Regions from separate parts of the Nonomuraea sp. 3-1Str genome, predicted to be linked through region 1. Evidence: predicted binding sites of a transcription regulator. Region 1 holds the regulator's gene; each other region holds the start of a gene.

Region 1 (7,753 bases):
TCGGTGAAGGTCGTCGCCCCGTCCATCGCGTCGCGGATGATCAGCAGGCTCCACCGGTCGCCGATCAGGTCGACGGTCCGCGCGACCGGGCAGGCCGGGTCGGTCCAGGCGCTTCCTGCAGCGAGTGTGACGTCCACGGGGCCCTCCGCGATGAGTTGCAATATGAAACCAGTATGCCCTAGCGTCGGATGAGTTGCATTTCGCAACTTATCGGAGGGTGATATGGCGCCAGGACTGACCGGGAGGCAGCGGGCCGTGCTCGCGCTGGTGTGCGCGGTGGCGGTGTCGACCGTCTACGGCATCCAGCCGGTTCTCGAGGCCGCGGGCGAGGACCTCGGGCTGAGGGAAGGGGCACTGGGGTGGCTGGTCGCCGCCGGCCAGATCGGCTATCTGGCGGGGCTGGTGCTGCTGGTCCCGTTCGGTGACCTGTTCGACCGCCGCAGACTCATCACGGTGCACCTGCTGCTCACAGCGGCAGGCGCGGGGGTGGCCGCCGCCGCGCCCAGCGGCGGCATCGCGATCGCGGGCCTGGCCCTGGCCGGCCTGTTCGCCGTGGTCGTCCAGATCACGGTGGCCTACGTCGCCGCCGTCTCGCCGACCGGCGAGCGCGGCCGCAACATCGGAGCGGTCACCTCGGGCGTGGTCATCGGGATTCTCGGAGTGCGGGTGGTCGCGGGCACCCTGGGCGAGCTGGCCGACTGGCGCATGGTCTACCTCGTCATCGCCGGGCTTTGCGCGATGCTCGCGCTCGCCGCCCGATTCACCCTCAAGGCCGACATCCGCCGCCCCCGAGCCCGGTACGGGCAGTTGCTGTCATCGGTGGGTCGTCTGGTGGTCGGCGACCGGCTCTTCCTCAGCCGGGGACTGGTCGCGTTCTTCCTGTTCGCCTCCTTCGGCACGCTGTGGAGCGGACTGGCGCTCCCGCTCGGCGACGCGCCGTGGCACTTCGGCACCGCCGAGATCGGATTGTTCGGACTCGCCGGTCTCACCGGGGCGCTGGGCGCGGCCCGGGCCGGCCGATGGGCCGACCGTGGTCTGGCGTCCTCGGTCACCTGCTGGTCGCTTGCCCTGCTCACAGCCGCGTGGCTGCTGATCGGTCAAGCGGGGTCGTCGCTGTGGCTGTTGATCGTCGGCGTCATCCTTCTGGACTTCGCCGTGCAAGCCGTTCACGTCAGCAGCCAGCACCTGCTCACCGCCGCCCGACCCGACCAGAGCAGCAGCGTCATCGGCGCCTACATGGCCTTCTACTCCCTCGGCTCCGCGCTCGGCGCGATCACCACCACGTGGGCCTACAGCGCCGCGGGATGGCCGGCCGCCAGCCTGCTCGGCGGAGCTTACGCCGCCCTCGGACTCCTCGTCGCCCTCTCGACCCGACGTTTCACCGCCCTGCCGGGGGCGCGGCAACCGGGTGCGTCCGTATCGGCTGCGTCCCGCTGACACTCGGCGGCGCGAGCGCACGGCGCCGAGCGAGCACCGTTGACGGCCTCGCAGCCCCGCCACTTCATCAGGGCTTCCAGCGTCCCCCGGCCACCGCTGCGTTCAGCCGGTGGGTGCGGAGGCCGTCACCAGGTCCGCCGCGAGGCCGGCGACCGGCCCGCAGGGCACCTGGTTCGCCGCCGAGGCCGGCGACCGGATGCTGTCGGGCACCTGGTTCCGCCGCGAGCCGGCGACCGGATGCTGCCAGGCATCTGGTTCGCCCCGAGGCCGGCGACCGGCCGTCGCAGGGTGCGTGTTCCGCCGCGAGGGCGAGCGAGCGTGGGGGTGTTCCGCCGGGCGGTGCGGGTGCTCCGGTGGCTGTCGGACGGGCTCGGATGGGGCGGTTGACCTGATGCGACCAGGTTCTCGACGCACGCCCAACTGGTCATGGCCTGGACCTGGCCAGGAGCGTCAACCTGCGGCGGTCGCAAGCACGCCCGGCGCGGCGGCAACGTCCAGGTCGTCTCCGCCTTGGACGGGTTCTCGATGGGGGTGGGCGATGTCCGGCCTGACCGCCGGCACGAATCGACCGCGGCGACCGAGGCAGGGCTTGACTCGACCGCCGTGGCCGGGGCAGGGCTCGAACTCGAACATCGCGACTGGGGCAAGGCACGAGTGGACTGCCGCGACCGAGGTACGGCTCGGCTCGACCGCCGTGGCCGGGGCAGGGTTCGAACTCGAACATCGTGGCCGGGGCAGGGCACGGCTCGAACACCGCGACTGGGGCAGCGCGCGAGTGGACCGCCGCGACCGGAGCAGGGCGCGATGCCGGGCTCGACGAGCTCAACGCCGAGGGCGCGGAACGAAGGCTGCCGGTGCTGGTCGCGGCTCCCCGGGGTGCTTCCGGGGAGCCGTCGGCGATGGTGGGTGGGTCAGAGGCGGCGGAGGACCGCCACGACCTTGCCCAGGACGCTGGCCTCGTCGCCGGGGATCGGGTCGTAGTTGGGGTTGTGGGGGACCAGCCAGACGTGGCCGTCCTTGCGCTTGAAGGTCTTGACCGTGGCCTCGCCGTCGATCATGGCGGCCACGATGTCGCCGCTCTCGGCGACGGGCTGCTGACGCACGACCACCCAGTCGCCGTCGGCGATGGCGGCCTCGATCATGGAGTCACCGGCGACCTGGAGGAGGAACAGGGTGCCCTCGCCGACGAGTTGCTTGGGCAGCGCGAAGACGTCTTCGACGCTCTCCTCGGCGAGGATCGGCCCACCGGCGGCGATCCGGCCGACCAGCGGCACATAGGCGGCCGTGGGCCTGCTCACCGTGGGCTCCTCGGAGGAGGCGTCGGGGTCGACCCACAGTGCCGGCTCGCCCGGCAGGCGGACTTCGAGGGCGCGCGGCCGGTGCGGGTCACGCCGCAGGTAGCCCTTGCGCTGCAACGCCGTCAACTGGTGCGACACGCTCGACGTGCTCGTCAGCTGGACGGCCTCGCCGATCTCACGCATGGACGGCGGATATCCGCGCTGTTGCACCGAATCGCGAATCACTTCGAGAATCTTGCGCTGCCGGGGCGTCAGGCCCAGGGAGTCGCGCCGGCGCACCGCGAGGTCTGTGACCCCGTTTGCGTCATCTCGCTCGCTCATGCTCTCCTCCTCGTCGCCGGGTGGCCTGCCGCTCCGGCCTGCCCTCCCGGTCCGTGGTCTCCATGTCGCACACAGCGACCGTATCGCTGTTGAAGATCATCTTCAAACAATTGTTCGAGTCGTCCTCGAAATTATCAGTGACGTGGTGTACAACATCGTACGGGAGTTCGATAGACACCGTGTTCGATTTGCTGATCTTAATGAGGTCTTTTTCTCGGACTCGGACGGCGTGGGAGGTCAATCGTGCGCGTCACCGCGGTCACGGACATGACCAGCGACGACGCCGGGCGGCAGCGGGTCGCCGAGGGCCGTACAAAGGCGATCAAGAACGACGGTGTCGGGGGCGGGCGGACCGTGGGGGAGGACAAAGCGTTCAGTATTCGCGAACGCCTCGGTTTACGCGACAATTCACCATCCAGGCGGGGCCGAGGTGGTGGTGGTCGGGTGGCGAGAGTGGCCGGACGCAGAACGACGGCAGGACGGCGGCAGGACGGCCGGAGCCGACACGCCACGCTCGTTGGTCATCGCGCGGAGCTCGGCGTCACCCACGGGCAGGGGCCGAGCCGTACTCCAGGGGGAGGCGGTCGCGGTGCGTGGAGATGAGACCGAACCGTGCTTCAGGGGGAGGGGGTCGCGGTGCGTGGAGATGGGACCGAGCCGTGCTTCAGGGGAGGCGGTCGCGGTGCGTGGAGATGGGGGCGCCGGCCCGTCGTGACGGCGGGTCGCGTGCTGTGAGGCGGAACGGCTGAGCGCTTCGGGCGTTCTGGGCGTACTGGATGGTAGGGCCGGGCGCGGCGACCGAGCCCGGCGCGCGGCCGGGTGGACCGCAGGGGTCACTTCGAGGGGTGGGGTTCAGATGCGGGAGGACGTCTCGCGTAGTGGTGGTGTGTCGCCGGGCGCCGACGCGACGGCGGCCCGCGGGGCCGGTCGCGCCTTCGCCGCGGGAGGAAGACCCCAGCTGTGGCTCGTGCCACCCCCCAGAGCAGAGGCCGAGGGCCTCGGCCTCCCGGCTGGGCGACCCGGAAGGAGGGGCGGCGGGCCGGGCGGGGGAGGCGCGACCGTCCCGGAAGGCCGGCGGGCACGGGGAGGCGGCTCGTTTCCGGCGAACCGGTCGGCAGGGGCGGGCGGCCGGGGTGGCGGGTCTGTGCCGGTGGCGCGGATCGGTTCTGTCGTTCAGGGTGGCCGCAGCGAGGCGGCCGCAGCGGGCCAGGGGCGAGGATCCGGTCAGAAACGAGGGGTCGGCCAGGCGCGAAGGGGCGATCAAGGGCGAGGGTTCGGGGAGAGCCGAGAGGTGGGGCTCGGCTCCGGGGCTGGTGAGAGGCGACGGGGAGCGCTCGGGCGACGGGCCGTGCGGAAGGGGTCTGCTCGGATGGGGTCTGTCCGGAGGGGCGCCGTCCGGAAGGGGTCCATGCGGACGGGTCCCGTGCCCGGGAAGCGCGGGCGGCGCACGGCGCCGGTGCGGCTCACCCGTCGCGGACGGGCCGCGATCATGGTCGCGGTGGCGGCGCTGTTGTCGCTGTGCGGCTTCTGGCTCGGCACCAGAACGGCCGCCCACGCCGCCACGCCAGCCCACGCCGCCACGGCCGCTCGCGCCGCCACGCCCGCCCACGCCGCCACGACGGCGAATGCCGCCACGACGGCGAATGCCGCCACGACGGCGAATGCCGCTGCGTCCGTCGCTTCCACGGCCGTCCACGCTTCGATGGCGGCGTGCTCCTTCCCGCGCAGAGGTGCGTACGGTTGATCGCGCGAAGCTGACTCGCGCGGGCGACCCCTGACCCGGCCACCGTGGAGTCCTTCGCTGCTCTCGCTCGTCGAGGGCCCGTCCTCGCGTGCCCGCGCCGACCTTCCGCCGAGGACGATGGGCGGTAACTGCACGGCGGTGGTTTCGGCCGCCTCCTTGATGGGCGCCTCACGCGGCAGAATCAGCTCGGTCAGGCAACGCCGCGGGGCGGCCGCACCTCGCCGTCGCCGCAGGCAGCGCCCGCTACGAGGCGGTGGCGGTTCGGCGAGTCGGTCCGGCTCCACGAGGGACGGAGCGGGGGGAAGGGCGCGGTCTCGGTGGCCTGAGATGCGGCATAGGTTTTGAACCTGTGTGGATGGTGTTCTTTCCGCTTACAGGGCAGTTCAGCGGGGCCTACGTAGCCAGAAGGGGCCGACACGCCGGGCGGGCGGGAACATGCCGTGCTGATCAGCGGCTTCCCTGGGACAGGTGTGGCTCAACTTGCGTTCATGGTCGCGCGCTTCTACGGTTGGACCACAACATCTAGTACTTACACCGATGTAGTTCACCACACCTTGTGTTTTCGTGACCGCACCATGGCATGCCATGGTGCGGGCGTGAGCGTTCCCTGGTCAACCTGGGCAGGGGCGTTCGCGCGGCGGCGAGGGCCGGGTGGGGTGGCCGCGGGGCAGGAGGCGAAACGCGTGCATTGTCCGTTCTGTCGCCATCCTGACACGAGGGTCATCGACAGCCGCTCGACGGACGACGGCGGCGCGATCCGGCGTCGCCGCACCTGTCCCGAGTGCGGCCGCCGATTCACCACCCAGGAGACCGTACTCCTCATGGTGAGCAAGCGCAGCGGCGTGACGGAGCCGTTCTCGCGGGACAAGGTGGTCGCGGGCGTGCGGCGGGCCTGCCAGGGCAGGCCGGTCAGCGAGGACTCCCTGGCCCAGCTCGGGCAACGGGTCGAGGAGGCCATCCGGGCGAGGGGAGCGGCGGAGATCCCCTCGAACGAGGTGGGCCTGGCGATCCTGGGCCCGCTGCGGGAGCTGGACGAGGTGGCCTACCTGCGGTTCGCATCGGTATATCGCGGTTTCGAGACCTTGGCGGACTTCGAGGCCGAGATCGAACAGTTGAAGGCGGAGAAGGGGGAGTCATGACGGAGACGGCAAGCGGTTCAGTCGCGCGCGGAGGCAAGCGTCCCCGCAAGGGCCTGAAGATGAAGCGGATCTTCACCAAGCCGGGCGTGCATCCGTATGACGAGATCGCGTGGGAGCGCCGCGACGTCGTCATGACCAACTGGCGGGACGGCTCGATCAACTTCGAGCAGCGGGGCGTCGAGTTCCCCGAGTTCTGGTCGGTCAACGCGGCCAACATCGTGACCACCAAGTACTTCCGCGGCGCCGTCGGCACGCCGCAGCGCGAGTGGAGCCTGAAGCAGCTCGTGGACCGCGTGGTGGGCGTCTACACCCGCACCGCGATCGAGCACGGCTACTTCGCCGACGACGAGGACGCCGAGATCTTCGACCACGAGCTGAAGTACGCGCTGGTCCACCAGATCTTCGCCTTCAACTCGCCGGTCTGGTTCAACGTGGGCACCCAGTCGCCGCAGCAGGTCAGCGCCTGTTTCATCCTCTCGGTGGACGACCAGATGGAGTCGATCCTCGAGTGGTACAAGGAAGAGGGTGTGATCTTCAAGGGCGGCTCCGGCTCGGGCGTCAACCTGTCGCGCATCCGCTCCTCCAAGGAGCTGCTGTCGAGCGGCGGAACGGCCAGCGGCCCGGTGTCGTTCATGCGCGGCGCCGACGCCAGCGCGGGCACCATCAAGTCCGGCGGCGCCACCCGCCGGGCCGCCAAGATGGTCGTCCTCGACGTGGACCACCCCGACATCGAGGAGTTCATCGAGACCAAGGCGCGCGAGGAGGACAAGGTCCGCGCGCTCCGCGACGCCGGGTTCGACATGGACCTCGGCGGCAAGGACATCGTCTCGGTCCAGTACCAGAACGCCAACAACTCCGTCCGCGTCTCCGACGAGTTCATGCGGGCGGTGGAGAAGGGCGGCGAGTTCGGCCTGCGCGCCCGCCTCACCGGCGAGGTCATCGAGACGGTCGACGCGCGCGAGCTGTTCCGCAAGATGGCCAAGGCCGCCTGGGAGTGCGCCGACCCCGGAGTCCAGTACGACGACACGATCAACGACTGGCACACCACCCCCGAGACCGGCCGCATCACCGCCAGCAACCCGTGCAGCGAGTACGTCCACCTGGACAACTCCTCCTGCAACCTGGCCAGCATCAACCTGCTGAAGTTCCTGAAGGACGACAACACCTTCGACGTCCCGAGCTTCGTCAAGCTGACCGAGCTGATCATCACCGCGATGGACGTGTCGATCACGTTCGCCGACTTCCCGACCGAGAAGATCGGCGAGACGACCCGCGCCTACCGCCAGCTCGGCATCGGCTACGCCAACCTGGGCGCGCTGCTCATGGCCACCGGCCACGCCTACGACTCCGACGGCGGCCGTGCCGTCGCCGGCGCCATCACCTCGCTGATGACCGGCACGTCGTACCGGCGCAGCGCCGAGCTGGCCGGCGCGGTCGGCGCGTACGACGGCTACGCCCGCAACGCGGAGCCGCACAAGCGCGTCATGCGCAAGCACGCCGCCGCCAACGACAACCTGCGCACCGTCGGCTCCATGGACTCCAAGATCCACGCCGAGGCGTCGCGCCAGTGGTCGGAGTGCCTCAAGCTGGGCGAGAAGAACGGCTACCGCAACGCCCAGGCGTCGCTGCTGGCCCCGACCGGCACCATCGGCCTGATGATGGACTGCGACACCACCGGCATCGAGCCGGACCTGGCGCTGGTCAAGTTCAAGAAGCTGGTCGGCGGCGGCTCCATGCAGATCGTCAACCAGACGATCCCGCGCGCCCTCAGGCAGCTCGGCTACCAGCAGGAGCAGGTCGAGGCCATCGTCGAG
Region 2 (7,753 bases), on a different contig from region 1:
GCGGCCAGGAAGCCGGCGTAGCCCCCGCCGTATCGGGTGACCTCGCCGCCCTCCACCTCGATCACGGCGGTGGCCACCCGGTCGAGGAAGATCCGGTCGTGCGCCACCACGACGACCGTGCCGGGATGGCCGCGCAGACGCTCCTCCAGCCAGCCGAGCGCCGACTCGTCGAGATGGTTGGTGGGCTCGTCCAGCAGCAGCGTCTCCGGCGAGGCGGCCAGCACGCACGCCAGCCCGAGCCGGGCCTGCTCGCCTCCGGACAGGCTCCCCAGCGTCCGCTCCCGGCCGCCGGCCTCGCCGCGGCGGGTGTGCGCGGACGGGCGTTCGGCGGTGAGGTGGGGAAGGCCGAGGGCGTGGAGGGACTTGTCCACCCGGGCGTCCGCTTCGTAGCCGCCCCGTGAGGCGAAGGCCGTGAGCAGGTCGCCGTACTCCTCCAGCGAGGCGTCGTAGCCCTCGGCGGGCTCGGCGGCGAGCGTGGACTCCAGCTCGCGCAGCCGCCGCTCCATGGCCCTGAGTCCGGCCAGCGCGGCGTCGACGGCCTGCTGGACCATGAGGTCGGAGGACAGGCCGAGAGTCTGGCCGAGGTGGCCGACCTCGCCGGACACGACGACCTCGCCGGAGTCGGGCCGCTCGGCGCCGGAGAGGAGCCGCAGCAGGGTGGACTTGCCCGAGCCGTTCTCGCCGACGATGCCCAGGCGCTCGCCCCGCCGGACGGACATGGACACGCCGGACAGGACCCTGCGGTGGGCGTAGGACTTCGTGATGTCTCGAAGCAGGATGGTCAGGATGGAACTCCAATCGCAACTTGTGTAGCGTTAGCATGGCAGACTCGAAGGACTAATGCAACTGGAGTAGCGTTTGAAAGTGGTGAAGCGGCCCGGTGGACGCAGCGCGCGCGTGCGCGACGCCGTGCGGCAGGCGACGCTCGGCGAGCTGGCCGAGCACGGCTTCCGCGGCCTGACCGTGGACGGCGTGGCGGAGCGCTCGGGCGTCCACAAGACGACCGTCTACCGGCGGTGGGGCACCGTCGAAGGGCTCGTGGCCGATGCCCTGGAGCTGGCCGCCGGCGAGCCGTGGCCCATTCCTGACACGGGGACGGTCCAGGGCGACCTGCGGGGCGTCGTCGAGCTGGTGCGGAGCGGGTTCGAGGATCCCGAGCTGGGGCCCGTGTCGTCGGCGTTCGTGGCGGCGGCCATGCAGAGCCCCGAGGCCGCGCGGGCCCTGCGCGCCTTCTTCGAGGCCCGCCACGAGCAGTCGGCCCAGGTCGTGCGGCGGGGCGTGGAGCGGGGCGAGCTGCCCGCCACGGTCGACGCCCGGGAGGTGGTCCGGGTCGCGGTGGCGCCCGTCTACTACCGGCTGTTCGTCGCCCACGAGCCGGTGAGCCGGGGCGACGCCGACCGCGCCGCCGACGCCGCCCTGGCCGCCGCCCGCGCCGGAGTTCTCTGACGAGCAGGGCCCCAGCCCGCGCCGAGGGTCGTATGGATTCTGTACATACAAGTATGTACAATCGAAGGCATGAGCACGAGAACGGCCTTGATAGAGGCGACGTCGGAGCTGTTGTGGGAGCGCGGCTACGCCGCCACCAGCCCCACGATGATCCAGAGGCGGGCCCACGCCGGCCAGGGCAGCATGTACCACCACTTCTCGGGAAAGGCGGGCCTGGCCGTCGCCGCCATGGGCTATTCGGCCGAAAAGCTGCGCGAGACCGCCGAGGCGGTGCTGAGCGGGAGCGGCTCGGCGGTCGAACGCGTGTGCGCCTATCTCGACCTCGAACGCGACCCGCTGGCGGGCTGCCGCTTGGGCGGCCTGGTCCAGGACTACGACGTGGCGACCGACGACAGCCTGCGTGCTCCGGTCGCGGAGCTCTTCTCATGGCTGGTCGGGCGCATCACCCAGGTGCTCGAAGAGGACCGCGAGGACTTTCGCCCGGACGCCGACATCCTGGCGACCGCTTCTATGGTGGTGGCCGCCGTGCAGGGGGGTTACGTCCTGGCCAGAGCCACCCAGGACCCGCAGGCGTTCCGGCGCGTCACCCAGGCCGCCAAGCAGGCGGTGCGCGACCTCGTCCGCGGGCAATGAGCACTCGGACGCTGGAGCGGGCCATCGCGGCGCCGAGCGGACGTGCGCTGGCCGCCGTCTGTCTCGGCTTCTTCATGGTCCTGTTGGACGGCAGCGCGCTCAACGTCGCCCTGCCCGCGATCGAGCGGGACGTCCACGGCTCCATCACGGCGCTGCAGTGGGTGGTGAACGTCTACACCATCCCACTCGCCAGCGTGCTGCTGACGGCGGGCAGCATGAGCGACCGCTGGGGCGCCCGCAGGCTGTTCGCGGCCTCGCTGGCCACCTTCACCGCGGCCTCCCTGCTGTGCGCGGTCAGTCCCACGCTGAACGTGCTCATCGTCGCGCGGTTCGCGCAGGGACTGGCCGCGGGCGGGCTGCTGCCGACCACCTTGGCGATCATCGCCCGCACCTACCCCGACCACGCCGAGCGGGCAAGAGCCATCACGGTCTGGGGCGCGACAGGCGGGCTCGCCCTGGTGGCGGGGCCGGTCGGCGGCGGGCTGCTCACCGACCTGCTCGGCTGGCGCGCGATCTTCGCGATCAACATCCCGATCGGCCTGGTCACGATCCTGCTGGCGCTGCGCCACGTCGCCGAGACCCCCCGACGCCAGGCCCGCGCCGACCTGCCCGGGCAGGTGGCGGCGGCGGTCGCACTCGCGTCAGTCACCGCGTGGCTGATCGAGGGCGGCCCCCTCGGCTGGGGCTCGGCCGTCCCCCTCGGGCTGCTGGCACTCGGCACCGCCGCGACCGCCGCCTTCCTGCTGATCGAGCGGCACTCCGGCCATCCCATGCTGCCGCTGGCGGTCTTCCGCCGCGCCGCCTTCTCCGCGTCGGTCGGCAGCGGACTGGCGTTCCAGTTCGCCGGGTACGGCATGCAGTTCATGCTCGCTCTCCATCTTCAACAGCACTGGAGTCTCGGCCCCGCGCGAACGGGCGTATGGTTCCTGCCCTTCTCGATCGCCTGGGTGTTCGGCACCATCGTGATCAACCGCCGCCTGATCGGGCTCGGGCCCCGGGCACTGCTGTGGAGCGGAGCGCTGGTGTCCGCCGCCGGGGCGATGCTGCTGCTGGGCGTCGCGGGGCCGGGCACCTGGCCACTGTTCCTGGCGGGCACAACGCTGGCCGGGCTCGGATGCGGCGTGTTCTCGCCCAGCTTGAACGCCGCCGCGCTCCAGGCGATCGACCCGGCCTACGCGGGGCTCGGCTCAGGAGTCCTCAACACCGCCCGCCAGGCCGGCATGGCCATGGGGGTGGCGCTCCTCGGCTCCCTGGTGTCGATGCGCGACGCGGCGCTGGGCGTCCACCTCGGCGCGGCCCTGCTCACCGCCTGCTTCCTGACCATCGTCTGGCTGAGCCTGCGCTACCTCCCCGGTCGCTCCGACCGGCTCGCGTGACCACCGGCGGCGGCCACGGCGTCGTACGGGTGGGGTGAGGTTCGGGCGGGGTGCGGCGAACCTCAGGTCTGCTGCTGGCCCCGCAGGTCGAAGTCGTCGAACGTGGTGCGCAGCACCGACTCGCTGTCCTTGGGCGTGCGGGCGAACAGCCCCACGTACCCGTTGCCGAGCCCGTTCGGGTCGTCCACCTGCTGGACCCGATCGCCGTTGACCCACATCGTCAGCCGCACCGCGCTCCCGCGCTGCTCGCACGACGCCTCGATGCGGGCCTTGCCCGGCAGGCCGTCCACCTTGACCGGCTGCGCCAGCGTGCCGCCCGAGCCGTCCACGATGCGCCGGATGCGGGCCTGCCCCGACGTGTCCAGGCCGAACTCGTAGGAGGTGCGGTCGTCGGCCGAGTGGCAGTACACGCCGTACTCGCCGCTGCCGACGACCTGCCGGACCTGCGCGGTGACGCCGACGACCACGCTCTGCGGCATCATCGGCGTCGGGGTGCTCGACGGCAGCGGCGTCCCCGTCGGCGTGGCGATGAGGTACGACGTGGGCGCCTTGATCCGGCGCTCCTCGTAGTCCTCCTCCACGTCGAGGCCGAACGTGCCGTCGGTGCGGTAGCCGTAGGAGGCGGTCTCGTCGGGGTCGTAGGTGCCGCCCCAGCCGCCGGAGGTCTGGGTGAAGTCATCCTGGAGGAGCGTCAGCCCCTCGGGCGGCCCGCCGGGCGACAGGAACGTCCACGCCGCCAGGACCGCGCCGGCGAGCGCCACCGTCCCGACGGCCAGCCCGGCGGCCAGGAGCCCCCGCCTGCGCCCGCGCGAGGGGGATCCCGGCCCGCCGCCCGGGACCGGGTGCGGGACACCCGGCTCGGTGAACGGCGTCGTCCCCTGCTGCTGCCAGCTCAGCCGCACCGTCCGCGCCGCCTGCTCCGGCGCCGCCGAGCGGCCCACCAGGTGGTCGAGGAGCTGCTGCGCCGTCGGCCGGGCCGCCGGGTCCTTGCGCAGGGCGGCGGCGACCAGCTCGCGCAGCGACGGATCGACCTGGCTCAGGTCGGGCTCGGTGTTGAGCACCTGATAGACGATCGCGGGCAGCGTCTCGCCGCCGAACGGCGCCCTGCCGCTCGCCGCGTACGCCACCAGGCAGCCCCACGAGAACACGTCGCACGCCGGCGACACCGGGTCGCCCCGCAGCACCTCGGGCGCCATGTAGCGGGGCGTGCCGACGATCTCGCCGGTGCCCGTGACCCCGCTGAGCGTGTCGAGCGCCCGCGCGATGCCGAAGTCGATCACGCGGGGGCCGACGGGCGACAGCAGCACGTTCGACGGCTTGAGGTCGCGGTGGACCACCCCGGCCCCGTGGATGGCGGTCAGGGCGGTGGCCACGCTGACGGCCAGCGCGTCGAGGCTGGATCCGCGCAGCGGTCCGGACTGCTCGACGGCCTGCTCCAGGTTGGGGCCCGGCACGTACTCGGTGACGACGTAGAGGATCCGGCCGTCGAGGGCCGCCTCCAGGACCGCGGCGGTGCAGAACCTGCGCACCCGCCGGGCGGCGTCGGCCTCCCTGCGAAAACGCATGCGGAACTGCTCGTGCTGGCTGAACTCCGCGTTGATCACCTTGATGGCGACGCGCTGCCCCGCGGTGTCCTCGGCGAGGTGCACCGTGCCCATCCCGCCCCTGCCCAGCACGCTCAGCAACCTGTAGCGCCCGATGTGGGAGGTTTCACCGCTCACGGCGGGTTAGCTTACCGATATCGGCCTCGTCCGGGTGGGCCGACACGGGCTCGCCGCCGACCGGGCTCACCTGCGTGAGCGACTTGCGCTCCGAGCCGCAAAGAACATATGTTCGATATGTAAGAACACCCGCCTTCCCCCGGGTGGCTGAACACAGTCGAAAAGCCGCGGGGAGAGGCGTCTTGAGCAGACTCTATGGCGATCCGATCGAGGTGTGGACCCGGGAGGGCGAGCCCAGCCAGTTCGTCTGGCGTGACCGGCTCTATCTCGTGCGCCGCGTCCTCGACCACTGGGTGGTGACGCGCGAGTGGTGGAAGGTGCGGGAGGGCGATCCGGGCGAGCGCCAGTTCTGGCGGGTCGAGGCCAGCCCGGGGCGTGAGGCGGGCTCCTACGAGCTGAGGTTCGACACCGCCAGCGGCGGCTGGCTGCTCCTGAGGGCGTGGGACTGATGGGCGCGCCGTTCCCGCACCTCAACGTGGCCTCCGCCTACTCGATGCGGTACGGCACCGCGTTCCCGCGCGAGCTGGCGCGGCGGGCCGCCGACGACGGCATGGACATCCTCGCGCTGACCGACCGCGACGGTCTGTACGGGGCGGTCAAGCACGCGCAGGCGTGCGCGGACGCCGGGATCGGGCCGGTCTTCGGCGTCAGCCTCGTCCTCGCCGGAGCGGGCGGCCCCGACGGCGCGCTCGACGGCCTCACCCTCGACTCCGGCGGCGCGCTCGACGACCTGAGCCCCCTCGCCCGGAGCCGGAAGCCGCAGCGCCCCCGCACCGGGGCGGACGCCGAGGACCGGATCACCGTGCTGGCCCGTTCGGGCGGCTGGTCCCGCCTGGCCCGGCTGGTCACCGACGCCCACTACGCGGGCGGGCGCGGCGAGCCGCGGGTGACCCGGGAGATGGTGGCCGCGTGGGCCGGCCCCGGCGTCACCCCCGACGACGGGCTGACGGTGCTGCTCGGCCCCCGCTCCGACGTGGGCCGGGCGATGGCCGCGCGCCGCGACGAGCGGGCCGCGGCGCTGCTCGGCCTGTGGCGCTCCATGGTGCCCGGGGTGGTGGTCGAACTGGTCGACCAGTACGGCTTCCGCGACGCCATCACCGCCGTCCGCATGCTTGCCCTGGCCGAGTCCGCCGGGGTGCCCGCCGTGCTCAGCAACGCCGTCAGGTACCTCGACCCGGACGACCACCAGGTGGGCGACGTGCTCGACGCGGCCCGCCAGCTCGTCCCGCTGCACCCGCGCCACCTGGAACGCACCACCTCCCACGCCTATCTCAAGGGCTCCAAGGACATGGCGATGGTGGCCGCGAAGATCTGCGGCTCCGACGCGCGCCGGGTCGCCGATCTGCTGCGCGCCACCCGCAGGGTCGCGGAGGAGTGCGTGATGGACCCGCGTGAGCTGCTCGCGCTGCGCGGCGACCCGCCCGCCCTGCACCTGCCCGAGATCGGCGCCGACCCGGTGCCGCTGTTGCGCCGCCGGGTGGAGGACGGGATGGCGGCGCGCGGCCTGGCCCGCTCCCGGGAGGCCGGCGAACGGCTCCGGGACGAGATGGCGATCATCGAGCGCAAGCGCCTGTCCGGCTACTTCATCGCCGTGTCCGACATCACCGACATGATCCGGCGGATGGGCATCCGGTGCGCCATCCGCGGCTCCGGCGCGGGCAGCCTGGTCAACTACCTCATCGGCATCGGCGAGGTGAACCCCCTCCACCACGGCCTGCTCATGGAGCGCTTCCTGTCGGAGGGCCGCGTCGGGCTGCCCGACATCGACGTGGACGTGGAGTCCGCGCGCCGGCTCGACTGCTACAAGGCCATCTTCGACAGGTACGGCGAGCAGCGCGTGGCCTGCGTGTCCATGATGGAGACCTACCGGGCCCGCAGCGCGATCCGTGACGTGGCGGGCGCCATGGGCCTGCCCCCGTACGAGATCGACGCGATCGCCAAGGCGTTCCCGCACATCAGGGCCAGGCAGATCACCGCGTCGCTGAGCGACCTGCCCGAGCTGCGCGACAGCAGGCTGGGGGAGGCGGGGCTGGACCGGGTGTTCAGGCTGGCCGAGAAGCTCGACGGGCTGCCCCGGCACATCGCGCTGCACCCGTGCGGGGTGCTGATCGGCAACTCCGGGCTGCGCGACCGCACACCGGTGGAGCGCAGCCTGCTGGAGTTCCCGATGTCGCAGTTCGACAAGGACGACGTGGAGGAGGCGGGGCTGCTCAAGCTGGACGTGCTGGGCGTGCGCATGCAGTCGGCGATGGCGTACGCGCTGGGCGAGATCGAGCGCGTGGACGGCGTCGTGGTCCGGCTGGACGAGCAGCGCCCTCCCGACCCGCAGGCCCGCGACCCGGAGCCGCCGATCCCGGAGCCCCGGCCGATCCCGGAGACCCGGCCGGAGATTCGTTACGTGCCGCACGACGACCAGGACACCTACGACATGATCTGCGCCGCCCGCACCCTGGGCTGCTTCCAGATCGAGTCGCCCGGCCAGCGCGAGCTCGTCGCCAAGCTGGAGCCGCGCGCGATGCACGACCTGATCGTGGACATCTCGCTGTTCCGGCCGGGACCGGTCAACTCCGACATGGT
Region 3 (7,753 bases), on a different contig from region 1:
CCACGGTCGCGGCGGGCCTCCAGACGTTCACCCTCACGACGGTCCTGACGCGGGGCTCCCGCCCCACGCAGACCCTCGCCGGCCTCCAGTACACCGAGGCGTTCGTCCAGGCCCGGCCGGGCATGGGCGCGGCCGTCGCCACGCTGACGGGGGTCATCCTGGGCGTGCTCGGCCTCGCGGCGGCGATCATCGTGGTGGCGGCCGGCGTCCGCCTGTGGGTCACTCCGAAGAGCTCCCTGCCGTACGAGCCGGAGGACGCCCCGGCGGGCTCCGGCGCCTTCGCCGTACCGGCCGGGACCTCCGGCGCTTCCGCCCCGTCCGGCGCCCACGTCTCCTCCGGTCCCGCCGCCGGCCCCGGGCCTGCGGCCGGGCACGGCCCCGCGTCCGCCACGGGCGCGTTCCCGTACGGCGCACACGGCGATCCCTCCGAGCGGGCGCCAGGCGGCGAGCAGGCGCAGAGTGGCGGGCGGCCGGAGAGCGGCGGGCGGAGCGTCTCCGCCGCGGGGAGGGCCGCCGGCATCGCCGCCGTCGTCGTCTACGCCGCCGTCACCCTCGCCCTCACCTGGCCCTGGCTCACGGCCCTCACCGGACCCTCCGGCGGGCGGGACGGCGGCATCGCCACCCAGGTCAACACGTGGGTTCCCGCTCTCGTCGGCGCCGTGGTCTCCGTGGGCGTCGCCTACCTGGGCGCTCTGGGCATCGGCGGGCTGCGGCCCCTCGGCCGGCGCAGCGAGTGGCTGCTGCTCCTGTTCGCGCCCTGGCTGTTCGTCGGCGTCGGGCCGCTCAGCGTGGCCGGCTGGAACGACATCCGCAACCTGGGCCTGATCGACACCTTCGTCTCGCTCGTACCGCCGGTGCTGGTCAGCGTCCCGTGCCTGTTCGTGCTCACGCTGCTGTGCAGGGGGCTGGCCGAGCGCTCCGGCGGCGACTTCGCCGGCGGCGTGGTGAGGCCGTCGCTGCCCATGGCCGCCGTCCTCGTCGGCGTCGTCACCCTCCTCAACGGCCAGGACCTCCTCTGGCCGCTCCTCGTCGCCCACGACCCCGGCCTGGCCACCGCTCCCGCCGCCCAGTTCCTCCGCATCAGCGAGTACGGCGCCGCGGCCGACGCAAGCCTGTCCACGCCGCTGCCCGTCATGCTGCTCGCGCTGCTCACCGCGGGCGCCGCCCAGGTGCTGTACCTGCACCGCCTGGCCATCGGCGCGGGGACGCCACGGGCCGGTTCGGGAAACCCCGCGCCCGCTGCGTAGGGTGTTGCCTCGTGGAGATTCGCGACCTCACCCCCGATGACCAGGATGCCCTGCTCGACGTGCGCAGGCGCTCGTTCGGACCGGTCCCGCCCGCCGAGGTGGAGAGCTGGCGAGCCCTCGCCGTCCCCGACCTGAACGAAGGCCGCTACCTGGGCGTGTTCGACGGCGGCAGGCTGGCCGGCTCGGCCCGGGTGCGGGGCTTCACCCAGTGGTGGCACGGCAGGCCGCAGCCTCTCGCGGGCGTCGCGGGCGTCACGGTCAACCCCGAGTACCGGGGCAGGGGCGTCGGCACCGCGGTCATGCGGGCCGCCGTGGGCAGGGCCACCGACCTGGGCGACGCGGTCTCCGCGCTGTATCCGGCCACCACCCCCCTCTACCGGGCGACGGGGTACGAGCACGCGGGCGCCCAGCACCTGGTCACCATCCCCACCGAGGCGCTGCGCGCGATCAAACCGGCGGGCGACGTACCGGTGCGGCGCATGGACGCCGGCGACGCGGCCGAGGTCGTCGCCCTGCTGCACCGCCTGCACGGCCAGGCCCGAGCCTCCGGCCCGATCTCCTGGGACGAGCGCACCTGGGCCCGCCGGCTGGCCCGCGAGGACGACTTCCTCTACCTGGCCCCCGACGGCTATGCCGTGTACCGCTGGGACGGCGACCGCATGCGCGTCGACAACCTCGTCGCCGGCTCCCAGGAGACCGCCCGCGCCCTGTGGTCGCTGGTCGGCTCCGCCTCCTCGGTCGCCAAGACCGTCACAGCCGTGCTGGCGCCCGACGACCCCGTCCGCTGGCTGCTGCGCGAGCGGTCGGTCGAGGAGGTCACGATGGTGCGGTGGATGTTCCGGGTGATCGACGTGGCGGCCGCGGTGGAGCGAAGGGGCTTCCCGGCCGGGGCGACGCTGGACACGACGGTCGAGGTCGAGGACCCGGTACGCCCCGGCAACACCGGACGCTGGCGGCTCACGGTCTCCGGCGGCCGGGGCGAGGCCAAGGCCCTGTCCGCCGACGCGGGCGCCGGCGCCGGGCCCGCTCTCCGCATCAACGGCCTGTCCGCGCTCTACGCCGGGATCCCCACGGCGACGCTGCGCCGCACCGGCCTCCTGTCCGGGGACAACTCGCACGACGAGGCCCTGGACACCGCCTTCGCCGCCCAGCCGTACATGCTGGACTACTTCTGACGGACCCCGCCGGCGTGCCCCCTCGTGCGACCGGACGCCCGCCCGCGCGGACGGGCGTCCGGTCGTCGCCCCGCCGCGCGGCCGTCCTCCCCCGCCGCGCGGCCGTCCTCCCTCGGCGCGCGGGCGTTTCCCGGTGCGCGGGCACGTCAGCCGGGGTAGAGTCTCGTGCCGAACACGTGTTCGGCGGGCGCGAGCGGGCGCTGTGACAGGCGGACGTGACGATCGCCGTGACTGGCGGTCGTGGTGCGGGCAGGCCGGCGGGCGAGAACGAGCGGGAGGCGCGACGGTGCGAGTGATGGGCGTCGACCCGGGACTGACCCGGTGCGGCGTGGGAGCGGTCGAGGGTCGTCCGGGCGCGCCGCTGTCCCTGGTGGCCGTCGGGGTGGTGCGCACCGGAGCCGACGAGGAGCTGGGCGCCCGCCTGGTCGGCATCGAGGCCGGCATCGAGCAGTGGCTCGACGAGGTGCGGCCCGACGCCGTCGCGGTCGAGCGGGTCTTCAGCCAGAACAACGTCCGCACCGTCATGGGCACCGCCCAGGCCGCCGGCATCGCCGTCCTCTGCGCCGCCCGGCGCGGCCTGCCGGTCGCCCTGCACACGCCGTCCGAGGTCAAGGCCGCCATCACCGGCAGCGGCACGGCCGACAAGAAGCAGATCGGCGCCATGGTGACCCGGCTGCTGCGGCTCAAGGAGATGCCGAGGCCCGCCGACGCCGCCGACGCCCTCGCCCTGGCCATCTGCCACGTGTGGCGCGGCGGCGCCCAGCACCGCCTGGCCCAGGCCCTGGCCACCGCCGGCCGTACCGGGACGGCAAGCCGTACCGGGACGACAGGCCGTACCGGCGCGGCAGGCCGTACCGGCGCCGGCCGTGAGAAGGACGTGGCGCCGTGATCGCCTCAGTGGCCGGCCGGGTCGCCGCCATCGCGCCCGACGGCGCGGTCATCGAGGTCGGCGGCGTCGGCATCCTCACTCACTGCACGCCCGGCACGCTGGCCCGGCTCAAGGTCGGGGAGGAGGCGCGGCTGTCCACGTCGCTGGTGGTGCGCGAGGAGTCCCTCACCCTGTACGGGTTCGCCACCGACGACGAGCGGGCCGTGTTCGAGCTGCTCCAGACGGCCAGTGGCGTCGGACCCAAGCTGGCCCTGGCCATGCTCGCCGTCCACACGCCCGGCGCGCTGCGCGCCGCCGTCGCCGCCGCCGACCTCAAGGCCCTCACCAAGGTGCCCGGCATCGGCCAGAAGGGCGCCCAGCGCATCGTGCTGGAGCTCAAGGACCGCCTCGGCACGCCCGACGCCGCCGTCGACGCCGCGCTCAACGGCGACCGCCCCGCCCCGCTGTGGCGCGAGCAGGTCCACTCCGGGCTGGTGGGCCTCGGCTACTCCGCCAAGGACGCCGACGAGGCGATCCTCGCCGTCGAGCCGCAGGCCGAAGCCGACGCCGCCGACGGCCGCGAGCCGCAGGTCGCCGCGCTCCTCAAGTCCGCCCTCCGCGCCCTGAGCGTCCGATGACCCCACCGCCTCCGATCCTGTCCCTGACGGCACCGCGCCCGACAGCGTCGTCCCCGGCCCCGCCGCCCCCGGGACGCTGCTTCCGGAGAGGCGTGAACGGCGTGGGTGCCGTACTCTCGCAGGGCCCCCGCACCGGACGCGGCGGGGCAGAGCGCGCGAGGCCGAGCGTGACGCGGATGGTGAGGGGGACGGGGAAGTGAGCCTGGATCGGGACCTCGTGTCGCCCGACGCCGAGGGCGACGAGCTGCAGATCGAGGCGGCGCTGCGCCCCAAGAAGCTCAGCGAGTTCATCGGCCAGGGCCGCGTCCGCGAGCAGCTCTCGCTGGTGCTGGAGAGCGCCCTGCGCCGCAACCGGCCACCCGACCACGTACTGATGAGCGGATCTCCCGGACTCGGCAAGACCACACTGGCTATGATCATCGCGGCCGAGCTGAGCGCCCCGCTCCGCATCACCTCGGGACCCGCCCTGGAGCGGGCCGGTGACCTCGCGGCCATCCTGTCGACGCTGGCCGAGGGCGAGGTGCTGTTCATCGACGAGATCCACCGGATGGCCCGGCCCGCCGAGGAGATGCTCTACCTCGCGATGGAGGACTTCCGGGTCGACATCGTCGTCGGCAAGGGGCCCGGCGCGACCGCGATCCCGCTCGAGATCGCGCCGTTCACCCTCGTCGGCGCGACGACCCGGGCCGGGCTGCTGCCCGCCCCGCTGCGCGACCGCTTCGGCTTCACCGCCCACATGGACTTCTACGAGGTCGACGAGCTGGAGCAGGTGCTCAACCGGTCGTCCCGGCTGCTCGGCGTGGCCCTGCCCCCCGAGGGCGCCTACGAGATCGCCCGCCGCTCACGCGGCACGCCCCGCATCGCCAACCGGCTGCTGCGCCGGGTGCGCGACTTCGCCGACGTGCGCGCCGGCGGCGTCATCGACCGCGACGTCGCCTCCGCCGCCCTCGACCTGTACGAGGTGGACGCCGAGGGGCTCGACCGGCTCGACCGGGCGGTGCTCGGGGTGCTGCTGCGCAAGTTCGGCGGCGGCCCGGTGGGCCTGTCCACCCTGGCCGTCGCCGTGGGGGAGGAGCCCGAGACCGTCGAAGTGGTCGCCGAGCCGTTCCTCGTACGGCAGGGCCTGCTGGCCAGGACCCCGCGCGGCCGGGTCGCGACCGCCGCGGCCTGGCAGCACCTGGGTTTGACGCCACCCCCCGACGCCTTCGGAGCCACGCTTTTCGACTGATTACAGAACGGTTGCAACCGTTTCGAATTGGGAACTTCCCCGCGCGGCGAAACGCTGCCTCGTTGCCGCGTTTCGCAACAACGGCCTACACTCCGTGGCTTGGCTGGCTGTGTAGGCTGACGGGCTGAGCGGCGCGGCCCCGAGGCATCGCCCGGAATTTCCGGCGCAACGCCGGTGTCAACTTCTTGTACGACAATGGAAGGTCGCCCCTTATGACCACGGGTCAACTCACAAGTATCCTGCCGCTGATTCTGCTGGTGGTGGTGTTCTACTTCCTGCTGATTCGTCCGCAGCGCAAGCGTCAGCAGGAAGCGGCTCAGATGCAGAACAGCCTGACCCCCGGGGCGCGGGTGATGACCACGACGGGCCTGTTCGGCACCGTGGTGACGGTGGAGAATGACGATGTGGTCCTTGAGGTGGCCCCTGGCATCGAGACGCGGTGGGTGAAGGCCGCGATCGGACGTGTCGTCACCCCCGGCGAGCCCACGGCCGGCGACCCCGTGGCCGACGAGCCCCTGACGGACGACGTGCCCGACACCGCCGGAACGGACAAGGACGGCACCACCGGCACCACCGGCAGCACCCCCGAGCGCAACGACGGCCAGGACACCACGAAGTCCTGACTAGGCTTCTGCGACAACTTCTATCCGAAAGAACTGACGACCAGTGGCCCGACCGACCAGCAGCCACAGCAAGCCGGGGCGGACGCTCCTGCTGCTCCTGGCGCTCATCCTCGCCCTGGGCGGGACGATGTTCCTGCAGAAGGCGTTCACGCCGAAGCTCGGACTCGACCTCGCCGGCGGCACGACGGTGACGCTGTCACCGGTGACCCAGAACGGCGCGGCTCCGCCCCAGGAGATCCTCGACCGCGCGGTCAACATCATCCGCGACCGGGTCAACGGCACCGGCATCTCCGACGCGGAGGTCGCCAAGTCCGGCGACAACATCATCATCTCGATCCCGGGCGTCGGGCAGAGCGAGGCCATCAAGCTGGTCGCCACCACCGCGGAGCTGCGCTTCCGCCAGGTGCTCGCCATGGAGGCCACGCAGCTCCCGCAGGAGCTCCCCACCCAGGCGCCCTCCCCGGGCGCCACCCCCTCCGGCTCGGCCTCACCTGCCGGTACGGCGTCGCCGTCGGCCAAGCCGCAGACGACCTCCACCCGCTCGGCGGGCACGCCCGGCCCGTCGGTGTCCCCGACGGGCAAGGCGCTGTCCTCGGCGTTGACCGCGCCGACGCCCGCCCCCACGGACGCCTCCGCCAAGCCGCAGAGCACCCGGGGCGCGCAGACGGAGCAGCAGCAGAAGAAGGGCCAGAACGCGAAGGCCACCCCGACCGCCGCTCCGACGCCGGCCACCACGCAGCAGCCGGCCGACTCCGGCGTCGACACCACGGGCATCGACCCGGCGGTGCTGAAGCAGTTCCAGGCCCTCGACTGCAGCGACCCCAAGAAGCGCGGCCAGGGCGTCCAGGACGACCCCAACAAGCAGTACGCGGCCTGCGAGAGCGACGGCAGCTACAAGTACGTCCTCGACAAGGCCAAGGTCGTCGGCACCGACATCGACACCGCCAGCTCGGGCGTGCGCCAGGGCACCACCGAGTGGCTCGTCCAGCTCGACTTCAAGTCCAAGGGCGCCAGCGCGTGGGCCACGCTCACCGGCCAGGCCGTCAGCGCGCCCGAGCCCCGCAACAAGGTCGCGGTCGTCCTCGACGGCGTCGTCATCACCGCCCCGAACATCATCAGCGCGATCCCCGGCGGCCGCGCGGAGATCACCGGCGGCTTCGACCAGAAGAGCGCCACCGACCTGGCCGAGCAGCTCAAGTACGGCGCGCTGCCGCTGAAGTTCGAGCGCAGCTCGGTCGACACGGTGTCCTCGACCCTCGGCCAGGACCAGCTCAAGGGCGGCCTGATCGCCGGCATCATCGGCCTGGCCCTCGTCGTCGTCTACAGCCTGCTGTACTACCGCGGCCTCGGCATCGTCGCCGTGCTGAGCCTCGTGGTCGCCACGATCCTCACCTACACGGCCGTGGTCGTGCTCGGCCACAACGCCAACTTCCGGCTCTCGCTGCCGCACATCATCGGCCTGGTGGTCTCGATCGGCATCACCGCCGACTCCTTCATCGTCTACTTCGAACGCATCCGCGACGAGATGAAGGAGGGCCGGCGGACCCTGCGCGCCGCCGTGGAGGTGGCCTGGGTCCGCGCCCGGCGCACGATCCTGATCGCCGACGCCGTCATGTTCATCGCCGCGGTCGTGCTCTACGCGCTGGCCGTGGGCGGCGTGGCGGGCTTCGCGTTCGCCATGGGCCTGACCACCCTCATCGACATCCTGGTCGTGTTCATGTTCACGAAGCCGTTCATCGCGATGCTGGCGAGGCTGAAGTTCTTCGCCAAGGGGCATCCGCTGTCCGGTCTCGACTCCGAGCGCATGAGCGCCGACCACACCGGCTCCGCCGGCCGTCCGAACACCCCGCAGGAGGCCTGACATGGGACTGGGGCGTCGCCTCTACCGCGGCGAGATCGATATCGACTTCGTCGGCCGCTGGAAGCTCTGGTACAGCCTGTCCGGCTTGCTGCTGATCATCTCCATCGCGGGCC

Evidence for each region. Region 1 encodes LexA, which represses DNA repair genes until DNA is damaged. Its sites were predicted from a motif close to TCGAACANNTGTTCGA; they were not measured.
Region 2: the regulator LexA is predicted to act here: its motif matches at 5,277-5,292, upstream of MTP10_RS25510 (DUF6504 family protein).
Region 3: the regulator LexA is predicted to act here: its motif matches at 2,591-2,606, upstream of ruvC (crossover junction endodeoxyribonuclease RuvC).

The regions. Positions count from the first base shown of each region.
Region 1 covers NZ_JALHBK010000014.1:71,812-79,564, reverse strand. Annotated here, with positions in the region: gene MTP10_RS22730 (helix-turn-helix domain-containing protein) at 1-137, opposite strand, end outside; gene MTP10_RS22725 (MFS transporter) at 223-1,437, shown strand; gene lexA (transcriptional repressor LexA) at 2,349-3,056, opposite strand; gene MTP10_RS22715 (hypothetical protein) at 4,465-4,800, shown strand; gene nrdR (transcriptional regulator NrdR) at 5,484-5,939, shown strand; gene MTP10_RS22705 (vitamin B12-dependent ribonucleotide reductase) at 5,936-7,753, shown strand, end outside.
Region 2 covers NZ_JALHBK010000017.1:50,645-58,397, forward strand. Annotated here, with positions in the region: gene MTP10_RS25485 (ABC-F family ATP-binding cassette domain-containing protein) at 1-788, opposite strand, end outside; gene MTP10_RS25490 (TetR/AcrR family transcriptional regulator) at 865-1,446, shown strand; gene MTP10_RS25495 (helix-turn-helix domain-containing protein) at 1,516-2,079, shown strand; gene MTP10_RS25500 (MFS transporter) at 2,076-3,455, shown strand; gene MTP10_RS25505 (serine/threonine-protein kinase) at 3,518-5,176, opposite strand; gene MTP10_RS25510 (DUF6504 family protein) at 5,359-5,625, shown strand; gene MTP10_RS25515 (DNA polymerase III subunit alpha) at 5,625-7,753, shown strand, end outside.
Region 3 covers NZ_JALHBK010000018.1:47,950-55,702, reverse strand. Annotated here, with positions in the region: gene MTP10_RS26280 (hypothetical protein) at 1-1,247, shown strand, start outside; gene eis (GNAT family N-acetyltransferase) at 1,259-2,422, shown strand; gene ruvC (crossover junction endodeoxyribonuclease RuvC) at 2,709-3,311, shown strand; gene ruvA (Holliday junction branch migration protein RuvA) at 3,308-3,928, shown strand; gene ruvB (Holliday junction branch migration DNA helicase RuvB) at 4,125-5,156, shown strand; gene yajC (preprotein translocase subunit YajC) at 5,369-5,779, shown strand; gene secD (protein translocase subunit SecD) at 5,823-7,640, shown strand; gene secF (protein translocase subunit SecF) at 7,642-7,753, shown strand, end outside.